2 regions of the Vibrio aphrogenes genome follow, and region 1 is predicted to be linked to the other one. Evidence: predicted binding sites of a transcription regulator. Region 1 holds the regulator's gene; the other holds the start of a gene.

Region 1 (6,562 bases):
CATCAAGTGAAGTAATGATTTTCGCACCACGCCCAGAAGCTAATACGCGCTCGATGCGTGTCGAGCCAGACTCAGGTTGATAACTACAACGTAAGCTTAAATCCATGGCACTTTGTGCAACCGGCTGCAATGTACGGCTATGCAACACTGGGGCGGCTAATCGTGCCAATTCACTGGCTTCATCTAAGCGTAATAATGGCAATAAGCAAGCATCACTGACTTTACGTGGATCGGCGCTGTACACTCCGGCCACATCACTCCAAATAGTGACGCGTTTTGCTTCCGCTAGTGCACCAATCACAGTGGCCGAATAATCGGAACCATTACGCCCAAGTAAGACCGTTTCGCCCACTTCATTACGCGCCATAAAACCCGTAATCACTAGGCGACGCTTACTACCATGTTGCGCCAAAATTTCTTTTAATAATGGTAAAGAACGGCCGCGGTCGACTTCAGGCTGTGCGCCTCGCTCTGCACGTAAAAAATCACGAGAATCCAGTTGTGCCGCTTCCATATCTAAATGGCATAATAACGCCGCTAATAAACGAGATGACCAGACTTCACCATGACCTAAAATACTCGCACGCATAACGTCATTGATCGGACCATGAATATCACTTAATGCGGTAAATTCTGCGACCAATAAGTCCAACAAAGGCTGAGCTTTTTCTTCTGGTAATAGTTCTTCCACCAAGCCAATTTGAAACTGGCGTAATTGCTGTAAAACTTCATGTGCAATACGACCATCTTTTTCTAACGCACTGATCCAATCGATCAAACGGTTAGTAGTACTGCCTGCCGCAGAGACGACGATAATATCGGCTGGAGATGAATATTCTTTTAAAATGTTGGCGACTCGTTTGTAGCACTCTGGGTTGGCCAAACTACTACCACCAAATTTGTGTAACTGACGAGCAGATGTCATTTACGCTACCTCTTGTGCTTTTTTGAAAGCTTGCTCTAAATCAGCGATTAAATCCTGACTGTCCTCTAATCCAACAGAAACACGCAATAATAGCGGCGAAATCCCCGCTTCTGCTTGTGCTTCATCTGACATAGCTCGATGAGTCATTGATGCAGGGTGACACATTAAGCTTTCTACTCCACCTAACGACTCCGCTAGAGAAAATAGTTGTAACTGACCCACGAAGGTCTTGAGTTGTTCCATGCTGCCATTGATTTCAAAACTGAGCATGGAGCCGAAACCACTTTGCTGAGCTTTGGCGATATCATGCCCAGGATGCTGCGGTAAACTCGGATGGTAAATCGTCCCTACTAAAGGCTGTTGTTGAAGATAAGCCAGTAAAGTTTGGGCGCTTTCTTCATGAACACGCATCCGGGCTGGCAAGGTTCTCAGGCCACGAAGCGTCATATAACTATCAAACGGTGTGCCCGTTGCCCCAATGCAATTTCCCCACCAGGCTAATGTTTCAGCATGCTCGGCTTCTTTTGCAATGATGACGCCACCAATCACATCGGAATGACCATTAATGTACTTGGTGGTCGAATGCACCACAAAGTCTGCCCCTAAGGTTAACGGTTTTTGGTACACCGGTGTCAAGAAGGTGTTATCTACGGCCACTAATGCGCCCACTTGCTTGGCTTTTGCGCAAGCTTGTGCGATATCCACCACTCGCACTAAAGGATTGGAAGGGGTTTCTAATAAGATTAACTTCGGCTTGTTAGCGAGCGCCGCATCAAATTCCGCTTGATTGGATTGATCAACAAACTGAACCTTAAAATCTCCTTTTTGGGCCCGAGTATTAAACAAGCGGTAAGTCCCACCATAACAATCATGGGGAGCGATGATTAAGTCATCGGGGCCGATAAAGGCCGAAACCCATAAGTTCAAAGCGGAAGTGCCACAATTAGTAATAACCGCACCAGCGCCTTGTTCTAATTCAGACAGAGCTTGTTCTAGCAAACCACGATTGGGGTTACCAGAGCGAGTATAATCATATTGAGGCACTTCACCAAAAGCAGGAAAGCCATAATTGGTCGAAAGGTAAATTGGCGGAACGACGGCATGAAATTGGCTATCAGATTCAATTCCGGTTCGAACAGCGACAGTCGCGGGCTTTCTTGAACTCATTGGTGTATTCCTTACGTTACGTGCTCAATCAATGTATATAGACACTATACTTAAATACTATTAAAGCGCTATTTTTGCCTAGGGAATTTCTTAAAATAATCATATCAATCAAGGCATAAGTCATCACTGACGATGAAGATGTCTACGATCATTTGACTCTACAGGCTCACAGTGTCTAAAGAGAGGTTAACTTTATCGCTGCCAAAGCAGGACGTCAAGACTTCTAGCCATCTAAGTGTCTTTACTTTTGGCGGTAAATGCACCTAAAATTACCCACAGCCACAAATTTTAAATAATCAATAACGAAGGTGTGTGATGGCAGATTGGAATGGTGAATACATTAGCCCGTATGCAGAGCATGGAAAAAAAAGTGAACAAGTCAAAAAAATCACTGTTTCAATTCCCTTAAAAGTACTGAAGATTTTGACCGATGAACGCACTCGCCGTCAGGTCAATAACTTACGCCACGCAACCAACAGTGAGTTGCTATGTGAAGCCTTCTTGCATGCTTATACCGGCCAACCTTTACCAACAGATGAAGATCTACGTAAAGACCGCCCTGATGATATCCCAACGGAAGTAAAACGTTTAATGACGGAAATGGGGATTGAATTCGAAAATTTTGATGATTAAAAACGTGTCTCGCATATTCGTGGCTCGTTTCTCGAATATTCTTTCTCGTTTTAATTCACCACTATAAATTTTTAGTTACTCATAATAAAAAGCCAGAACGAATCAACGTTCTGGCTTTTGCTTTTTCGAATAACGAGAAACGAAATTCGAGCTCCGTTATCGCTTATACTCTTCCGGCAACTCAATACGTGCTACGCCAGATTCAACCGCGGCACGAGCCACAGCACCCGCAACTTCAGAGAGCAAACGTGGGTCCATTGGTTTTGGAATGATGTAATCTGGGCCAAATTCTAGATGATCGACGCCAGCTGCTTTTAATACTTCCGCCGGAACCTCTTGTTTTGCTAGTTGACGAATCGCTTCAACTGCAGCCAGCTTCATTTCATCATTAATTTCACTGGCACGCACATCCAATGCTCCACGGAAAATGAATGGGAAACAAATCACATTGTTCACTTGGTTTGGATAATCGCTGCGCCCTGTTCCCATGATCAAGTCATTACGCACTTTGGTCGCGATTTCAGGTTTGATTTCAGGATCAGGGTTAGAGCAAGCAAAAACAACCGGCTTATCCGCCATCAAGGCAAGCGCTTCAGCTGGTAATAGATTTGGACCTGACACACCTAAGAATAAATCAGCACCTTCAATCACATCTTCTAAGGTACGCATATCCGTATTATTGGCAAATAATTGTTTGTATTCGTTCAAGTCATCACGACGAGTATGAATCACGCCTTTACGATCGAGCATATAAATCTTTTCACGTAAGGCGCCGCATTTGATCAAGAGCTCCATACAAGCGACCGCAGCCGCCCCAGCACCTAAGCAAACAATTTTACATTCTGATAGTTTTTTACCTTGTAACTCAATGGCATTTAACATACCTGCTGCCGTTACGATAGCGGTACCATGCTGGTCATCATGGAAAACTGGTATGTCACAACGTTCAATCAACTGACGTTCAATTTCAAAACAATCAGGAGCTTTAATATCTTCTAGATTAATACCGCCAAAAGTGTCGGCAATATTGGCAACCGTATCAATAAATTCATCAATGGTGCGATGTTTTACTTGAATATCAATTGAATCAAGATTGGCAAAACGCTTGAACAATAGCGCTTTACCTTCCATTACAGGCTTAGAGGCTAAGGGGCCTAAATTACCTAAACCTAAAATCGCCGTACCATTTGAGATCACTGCAACGGTATTGCCTTTCGCAGTGTACTTATAAGCATTATCAGGATTCAGGGCAATTTCACGAACCGGTTCTGCTACCCCTGGGCTATAAGCGAGGGCGAGGTCTTCTGCGGTATCGGCAGGCTTTGTTAAAGCAATAGCGATTTTGCCGGCGGTAGGTTGAGCGTGGTAGTTAAGTGCTCTTTGACGAAAGTCATCTTGCTGCTGATCATCTGACATTATGCTGTAGTCCTAAAATGTATACGGAGGGATAAGTGTCAATCTTAATGGATCAAATTAAAACTTGGTAGTTAATGTCGCGCATTTTAGATAAGAAAAAAGGGACGCCTAAGCATCCCTTTCCAATTCGGTCTCACACTAAAGTGTTTTAGTGATCGATTATTTTTTGCTGCTAAGTGCACCAAAACGTTTGTTGAAGCGATCAACACGGCCGCCTGTATCTACGATACGTTGCTTACCAGTGTAGAATGGGTGACATTTGTCACATACGTCTAGGTGGATTGACTCTTTGTCTAGAGTTGTGTTGAACTCAAAAGTGTTACCACAAGAGCAGTTAGCGCTAACAGCTTTGTATTCTGGGTGGATACCAGTTTTCATAGGACAAACCTTTTATTGGTCCGTATCGCTATCTGAATCATCCCCTTGTAAGAGTTACCTACAAGAGCGGTCAGACACCATACGTAGTTACTAAAAAATGATGTAGATATATACATCGTTAGAGGCGCAGTATAATAGAGAATACTCTGGTTTCGATCAACTCATTTGCTCTCTTTTTCTACAATATTTCAGTTTTATATCAATATGGGCTGTTTTATCATACCCTTCCATTGGTTTTATCACGGCAAACAGGACCCACTCTTCGCTTATGCAGCCCAATATTGCTCAAGTTGCCTTACCGGTTCCTTTAGATAAGTGCTTCGATTATCTCATCCCTAATTACCTTTTTCCGGTTATTGGCGGCCGTGTCTCTGTCCCTTTTGGGCGGCAAACTCTGGTTGGGATTGTCATTAATATAGTCGATCATTCAGACTTTCCGCGAGAGCAACTTAAACCCATCAAAGCCAGTCTCGATACCCATCCGATTTGGCCGGCGCCGCTGTATCAATTATTGCAATGGTGCAGCCAGTTTTACCAATACCCTCTTGGAGAAACCTTGGCGATGGCCTTACCGGCTTTATTAAAAAAAGGCAAAACTGCGGACTTTACCAGCTTAAAAACCTGGCACCTTACCGAAGCAGGTAAAAACAAATTAATCCAAGGATTTGGCCGTGCGCACCAACAAGAAAAAGTGGTGCGTTTGCTGGAGTCTTCCTCTTTACCTCATCAAGCAATGATCGATGAAGGCATTAGCAGTGCCACTTTAAAAGCGCTGCAGCAAAAAGGCTGGATTGAAATGAAACATACTCAACCGGCAAAAACTGTGTGGCCTAACCTGATCGAAAATGAGCAACACAAACCCCAACTCAATGCCGAGCAAGCCATTGCAGTTGCCACCATCAATCAAGCATCAGGATTTGGCTGTTATTTGATTGACGGTGTGACCGGTTCTGGTAAAACCGAAGTGTACTTAAACTTAATCAAGCCAGTCTTAGCCGCTGGCAAGCAAGCCTTGGTGTTAGTACCTGAAATTGGGTTAACCCCACAAACCATCAATCGATTTAAGCGCCGCTTTCATGTTCCCATTGAAGTGATGCACTCAGGCTTAAATGACAGCGAAAGGCTTAATGCTTGGTTGGCCGCCCGTGAACGTCAAGCCGGTATTATTATTGGAACTCGCTCATCCTTATTTACGCCATTTGCTGATCTCGGCATTATCATCGTAGATGAAGAACACGACGCCTCCTACAAACAACAAGATAGTTTACGTTATCATGCTCGTGATGTGGCGGTGATGCGTGGCCATAAAGAAAACATTCCGGTGGTGTTAGGCTCAGCAACGCCAGCGTTAGAAAGCTTACACAATGCTCAAAGTGGCAAATACCATTACCTCAGCCTAACTCAACGCGCGGGTAATGCTAGTGCAGCCAAACATCATGTCTTAGATATTAAAGGATTGTATTTAGAAGGAGGGTTATCCGCCCCTTTAATTGCACAAATGCGCCGTCACTTAAATGCTGGTAATCAGGTGATGCTCTTTTTGAATCGCCGTGGATTTTCTCCGGCACTGATGTGTCATGAATGTGGCTGGATCGCGGAATGCAAACGCTGCGATGCCTATTACACCTATCATCAAGGGAACCAAGAAATTCGTTGCCATCATTGTGGTTCACAACGCCCGGTAATTCAGCAATGCCAAGGTTGTGGCTCCACTCAACTGGTTTCGGTAGGAGTAGGAACCGAACAGTTAGAAAAACAATTAGAGATCTTGTTTCCTGAATTTAAAACCATTCGTATTGATCGGGACAGTACTCGTCGTAAAGGCAGCTTAGAAAGTGCATTAGAATCGATCCGCTCAGGTGAATATCAAATTCTGATCGGCACACAAATGCTGGCGAAAGGTCACCACTTTCCGAATGTCACCTTAGTCGGGCTCTTAGATGTCGATGGTTCTCTTTATAGCAGTGATTTTCGCGCTTCAGAACGATTAGCCCAATTATTTATTCAAGTGGCAGGACGTGCCGGTCGCGCTAGTAAACCCGG
Region 2 (6,562 bases), 760 kb from region 1:
GGCACCAATAAGGGAAAGTTTGTCCTTGTACTGATGAAATATCAAAATTGTGCCGTGTTGTCGGCGTTAAATTGAAGATGTGGCCCATGACATATTGCCATTCCTTACCGTGAGGTTTCACCCTTCCAAATTGATGATACACCACTAAGTGGGCCAATTCATGAGGGACAACTTCTTGAACAAATGCTTGCTCGTTTTCCAGTAATAACGTTGGATTTAAACGTATTTGCCATTGTCGTAAATAAGCTTTACCTGCCACCTTACCACGCACATTATATAAGATTTCAGGCATCGAAAATGAACACCCCAGAGCCTGCTGTGCTTTGGTTAAGTGTGTGATTAAGCTGCGTTGAATATTGTGTTGTATGTGAGGGGGAATCGTTGTTGTCGCCACAATCAATCTCGAATTAAACCTGAACCTTGGCTTAAACTATAAACCAGAGTACAAGTCTAATCGAGATTGCTTCATGACACCATCTTTGCTGACCAATCAAGGGCAAACAAGAGTCGATAAGACGACTTAATGTTTATGAACTCATATTTAAGCGCCAATATTTATGGGGCAATATTTATGAGTCAATCTGTTAGGCTAATGCTTACGACGAATGGTTTGACGATAGCCATGCCAAGTGGCAAACCCTAAAATAGGCATTGTTAAGATCATGCCAATACCTGCGGTAAGAAAGCCAAAGGCAATCCCTAACGCAATCAGCACGGCCCACAGCACCATCGGCGCTACATTTTTTTTCACTGCATTAAAGCTCGTAAATACAGCGGTCATCATATCTACCCGTCTTTCCATCATTAAAGGAATGGAAAATGCAGAGATAGAAAAAATCAGGGCAGAGAAAATTAACCCAACCACGGAGCCACTTACCAAGAAAGGTAAAAATGCAGTTAAAGAGGCTCCTTGCATTTCAGGGTATAAAGCATGCAATAAAGAAGCGACTCGCATCCAAAATATCATGGCAACACAAAGCAGAATCGCAAAGCCCCATTGAGAGACGCCATTACGCTTAATGGCTTTCATTGAATGAAAGAGTTTGGGTTGATGCTGCTTTTCTATTTGCCAACTGGCATCGTATAAACCGAGGGCGAGAAAAGGACCAATCAGCATATAGACTATCAAGCTTGGAAAAATCACCAAATGGGAACCTTGTAGATAAACGAGCCATTCGATAGCGGCGGCGGCAATGGCAAAGCAAACCCCGTAAAAGAAACTGATCACAGGAGCTTTGAAAATATCGCTTAGGCCGAGTTTTATCCATTGTAACGGTGCGGTCAAAGGAAGGCTTTCACAAGGAATGGTGCGCGCATACTCGTGGTCTGGGGTTTTAAAATCGGTTGGTTTTGCTGTGCGAGGCATAAATCCTCCTTAACACTGTAAGAATAAAGAATGTAAGAATAAAGTCTGTGGGTTACCGTCTTTACTTTTTTGTTTATAACTACTGGTTTGTTTATAGCTATTGGCTTGTTTATAACTATTGGTCGAGTTAGCTGTAATTACAAATAATGATGTAAAAATATTTTGTAGGGCGGTGGGGGCAAGCGGAAGTTATTTAGGGGTTAATACAATAAAAAAAGCCCCGACAGCAAGGGTCAGGGCTTAATCATTCAGCGTTTAGTTAGCGTAAATATTATAATCCAGCAAACGCGCGGATTGCTTCGGCTTTGTCGGTTGCTTCCCAAGGGAATTCTTCACGTCCAAAGTGACCGTAAGCAGCCGTTTTCTTATAGATAGGTTGTAGTAGATTCAACATTTCTTGTAGGCCGTATGGGCGAAGGTCAAAGTGTTGACGTACCGCTTCTACGATGATGTCAGAAGGCACTTTTTCAGTACCAAATGTTTCCACCATGATTGAAGTTGGATCTGCCACGCCGATAGCGTAAGAAAGTTGAATTTCACAACGGTCAGCAAGACCAGCTGCCACGATATTTTTCGCCACGTAACGAGCCGCATAAGCTGCACTACGGTCTACTTTTGATGGATCTTTACCAGAGAAAGCACCACCACCGTGACGAGCTGCGCCGCCGTAGGTATCGACGATGATCTTACGACCAGTCAAACCACAGTCACCCATTGGACCACCGATAACAAAACGACCAGTTGGGTTAATGAAGAACTTGGTTTCTTTAGATAACCATTCTGAAGGCAGTACTGGGTTGATGATTTCTTCCATTACCGCTTCACGTAGATCGGGCGTTGAGATGGAATCACAGTGTTGCGTAGAAAGCACAACCGCATCGATACCTACAATTTTACCTTGATCGTATTGGAAGGTAACTTGAGATTTAGCATCAGGGCGTAAGAAATCCAGTTTGCCATTCTTACGTACTTCTGCTTGTTTTTGTACCAGTAGGTGAGAGTAAGTGATTGGTGCTGGCATTAATACATCGGTTTCGTTACATGCGTAACCGAACATAATACCTTGGTCGCCTGCGCCTTGATCTTTAGGGTCAGCTTTATCTACACCTTGGTTGATGTCTGGTGATTGTTTACCGATGGTATTTAATACTGCACAAGAGTTAGCATCAAAGCCCATATCTGAATGGACATAACCAATTTCACGAACGGTTTCACGAGTGATCTCTTCGATATCAACCCATGCAGAAGTGGTTACTTCACCGCCAACCATTACCATGCCGGTTTTTACGTAAGTTTCACACGCGACACGTGCTTTAGGATCTTGCTCTAAAATTGCATCTAATACGGCATCAGAAATTTGGTCAGCAATTTTATCCGGGTGACCTTCAGATACAGATTCTGATGTAAATAAATGTTTAGACATTCGCAAATGCTCCACTTTAAATCACCACGTTCACTGGAGGGTTACTGAGGGTGATTGAGTTAGAAAAGACGCGTTAGCCTGTCATTTCTCATCATCGAGTGGAGAGAGAAACTACGGATTGGCTTAACGCGTCTTATTAAAAATAGTTAAGTATTAAAACACTCTGTTTGTAGGTGTTTCTACATCTAGACGTCTATTTTAGTTTTGATTAGTCGAATTACAAGACTTTTTTGCAAATAAAGAGGAACAAATGATAACCAAGAAGAGCATAAACTGACGCTGAGGACTCCAATTAGCAGGTAGAGCTTGCGCTTAGGCATTCGATTGCGCTCTCATAAATGTTGGTGTGGCTGACAATTTATGTGACCTTGATAAAAAAGCCCGGAAAAGAGCGAAAAAAAGGCATTTTTGACTCCGTTAATATTTGCAGTCATGCGGGGGCTTTGCGACAATACCGAGCAGCATTAAGGCGGGCTCACTCTCTAAGCTTGCTTTTCCAACCTTAATAAATCGCTTATGCAAATCCAGGAGCAGACATGACGTCTCGTAAAGATCTAGCAAATGCAATCCGTGCACTGAGCATGGATGGTGTTCAACAAGCTAATTCCGGTCACCCAGGTGCCCCAATGGGCATGGCCGATATCGCTGAAGTGCTTTGGCGTGGTCATTTAAATCATAACCCACAAAACCCAGAGTGGTTTGATAGAGACCGTTTCGTGCTATCCAATGGCCACGGCTCAATGTTGATTTACTCTTTACTTCACCTTTCTGGTTACAACCTTCCTCTTTCTGAACTGAAAAACTTCCGCCAACTGCACTCTAAAACTCCAGGCCACCCTGAATACGGTTACGCACCTGGCGTTGAAACGACGACGGGTCCTTTAGGCCAAGGTATCACCAATGCGGTTGGTATGGCATTAGCTGAAAAAGCACTCGCGGCACAATTTAACCGCGAAGGTCATGATATCGTTGATCACTTCACCTACGTTTTCTTGGGTGATGGTTGTTTAATGGAAGGTATTTCACACGAAGCAGCTTCTTTAGCGGGTGTGTTAGGCCTAGGTAAATTAGTCGCGTTCTGGGATGACAACGGTATTTCTATCGATGGTCATGTAGAAGGTTGGTTTGCTGATGATACGCCTAAGCGTTTTGAAGCTTACGGCTGGCATGTTATTCCTGCGGTTGACGGTCACGACGCTGACGCTATTGAAGCGGCGATCGAAGCTGCAAAAGCAGATCCTCGTCCAACGTTGATTTGTACTAAGACGGTGATCGGGTTTGGTTCTCCAAACAAAGCTGGTACTCACGATTGTCACGGTGCGCCACTAGGTGCTGATGAAATTGTTGCAACTAAAGCACAACTTGGTTGGGAACACGGACCATTTGAAATCCCGGCTGACATTTATGCACAGTGGGATGCTAAAGAAGCAGGCGCAGCGAAAGAAGCCGCTTGGAACGAAAAATTAGCCGCTTATGAAGCTGCTTACCCAGAGCTTGCTGCTGAATTCAAACGTCGTATGGCGGGTGATTTACCTAAAGAGTGGGAAGAAAAAGCGAGCGCTATTATTGCTGATCTTCAAGCTAATCCAGCCAACATCGCATCTCGTAAAGCGTCACAAAATGCCCTAGAAGCATTTGGCCAAATCCTACCTGAGTTTATGGGCGGTTCTGCAGACTTAGCGCCATCGAACTTAACCATGTGGTCTGGTTCTAAATCTTTGACTGCTGAAGATGCTTCAGGCAACTACGTCCACTACGGCGTACGTGAATTTGGTATGACGGCTATCATCAATGGTATCGCACTACACGGCGGTTTCATTCCTTACGGCGCAACTTTCCTAATGTTCATGGAATACGCGCGTAACGCAATGCGTATGGCTGCATTGATGAAAGTGCAAAATATCCAAGTTTACACCCATGATTCAATCGGCCTAGGCGAAGATGGTCCAACTCACCAACCGGTTGAGCAAATGGCCTCTCTACGTATGACGCCAAACATGAGCACATGGCGTCCATGTGACCAAGTTGAATCTGCTGTAGCTTGGAAACTGGCGATTGAGCGTAAAGATGCGCCTTCAGCGTTAATCTTCTCTCGTCAAAACCTAGCACAACAAGAACGTACGGCTGAGCAACTAGCGAATATCGCGAAAGGTGCTTACATCCTGAAAGATTGTGCCGGTAAACCTGAGTTAATCTTGATTGCCACTGGTTCTGAAGTTGAATTGGCCGTTGAAGCAGCTGCGCAACTTTCGGCGGAAGGTAAACAAGTACGTGTCGTTTCTATGCCATCTACCGATGCATTTGATAAACAAGATGCGGCTTACCGTGAATCTGTATTGCCATCAGACGTAACAGCTCGTGTTGCAATTGAAGCGGGTATTGCGGATTACTGGTACAAGTACGTTGGCCTAGATGGTCGCGTGATCGGTATGACAACATTTGGTGAATCAGCGCCAGCAGGTGAACTCTTCAAGCTATTTGGCTTTACGGTTGACAATGTGCTTTCTGTATCAAGAGAATTGATGGCTTAATTCGCCCTTAGTCATACAGGAAAATGATTGAAGCTGAGCATTTAGGTGCTCAGCTTTTTTTTATTTTAATTTAAAGTCATAGTTTGTTTTTTATCAATTTAATGTTTATTTATTCGTTTTGCTTGAATAAATAGTTTGTCTTTTGGTTTTGCTTGTGTATATTTTTCTTTCTTAAATGTTGTTTTTTATGAGGGATATTATGCAGTTATCTTCTCAGCCTAAAGGGCTTGTGCACCTTGTTGCTGTTCAGATGTGGGAGTTTTTTAGTTACTATGGCATGAGAGCGCTATTGATTTTATATCTGACTGATAAGCTGTTAATGTCGGATACTCAAGCGTATGCCTTGTATGGTGCTTACACTTCTTTAGTTTATGTCACGCCAATTATTGGTGGCTATATTGCTGATAAATACCTAGGTAATTATTGCTCTGTTATCGTTGGTAGTATTTTGATGATTATTGGCCATGGTGTAATGAGCATTACCAGTGATACTCACATTACCTTATATGCGGCATTAGCCTTAATCATTTGTGGTTACGGTTTCTTTAAAACAAATTCCAGTTGCTTACTTGGCGAGCTTTATAAAAAGAATGAAAGTGCTCGTGAAAGTGGCTTTTCTCTCTCTTATATTGGCGGCAATATAGGCTCTGCACTTTCACCAATTCTATGTGGTTATGCGGCAAGCCAATGGGGTTGGCATGTAGGCTTTGGGCTGGCTGGGATCGGCATGTTCATTGGGTTATGTATTTTCTTATCAGGCAAACGTAATTTTGCTCAAGTAGAAGGCATTAAGACACAAGCATTACTGACCAAGAGCGCTGGCTTATCACATTGGCAATGGCTAGTATTGGGTTTAGTGATGTCTATGGTTGGGCTGATGTTTGCCTTACAAGAGCTGTGGGCTGGCTACATTCTTGCTGCTATTTCTTTAATATCACTGACGAAAATATTATCTTTGTATAAAACCTGCTCGGCTGAAGATAAAAAGAAACTCAACTCAATCATGTATTTTATGGTGTTTGGTACGGTTTTTTGGGCCTTCGACCAACAAGGTGGTAGCTCTATCAGTTTGTTTATTGATAGAAATATGGATACCACGATCGGTGGCTATGAGATCCCAACGGCATTCTTCCAATCGATTAACCCTGTGGCAGTGATTATTGGTGGTTTAGCGGTCACTTGGTTATGGAAAGCTTTAGCCTCTAAAAGTATCTCGGTGAAAACATTAACCAAATTGAATAT

Evidence for each region. Region 1 encodes MetJ, which represses methionine synthesis genes. Its sites were predicted from a motif close to TTAGACNTNTANANGTCTAA; they were not measured.
Region 2: the regulator MetJ is predicted to act here: its motif matches at 2,967-2,986, upstream of metK (methionine adenosyltransferase).

The regions. Positions count from the first base shown of each region.
Region 1 covers NZ_AP018689.1:200,976-207,537, reverse strand. The annotation lists gene VCA1004_RS00985 (bifunctional aspartate kinase/homoserine dehydrogenase II) at 1-925, opposite strand, end outside; gene VCA1004_RS00980 (O-succinylhomoserine (thiol)-lyase) at 926-2,092, opposite strand; gene metJ (met regulon transcriptional regulator MetJ) at 2,408-2,725, shown strand; gene VCA1004_RS00970 (malic enzyme-like NAD(P)-binding protein) at 2,882-4,141, opposite strand; gene rpmE (50S ribosomal protein L31) at 4,301-4,519, opposite strand; gene priA (primosomal protein N') at 4,788-6,562, shown strand, end outside.
Region 2 covers NZ_AP018689.1:1,936,709-1,943,270, reverse strand. The annotation lists gene VCA1004_RS08840 (SprT family zinc-dependent metalloprotease) at 1-379, opposite strand, end outside; gene VCA1004_RS08835 (DUF2189 domain-containing protein) at 590-1,366, opposite strand; gene metK (methionine adenosyltransferase) at 1,638-2,789, opposite strand; gene tkt (transketolase) at 3,326-5,320, shown strand; gene VCA1004_RS08820 (oligopeptide:H+ symporter) at 5,520-6,562, shown strand, end outside.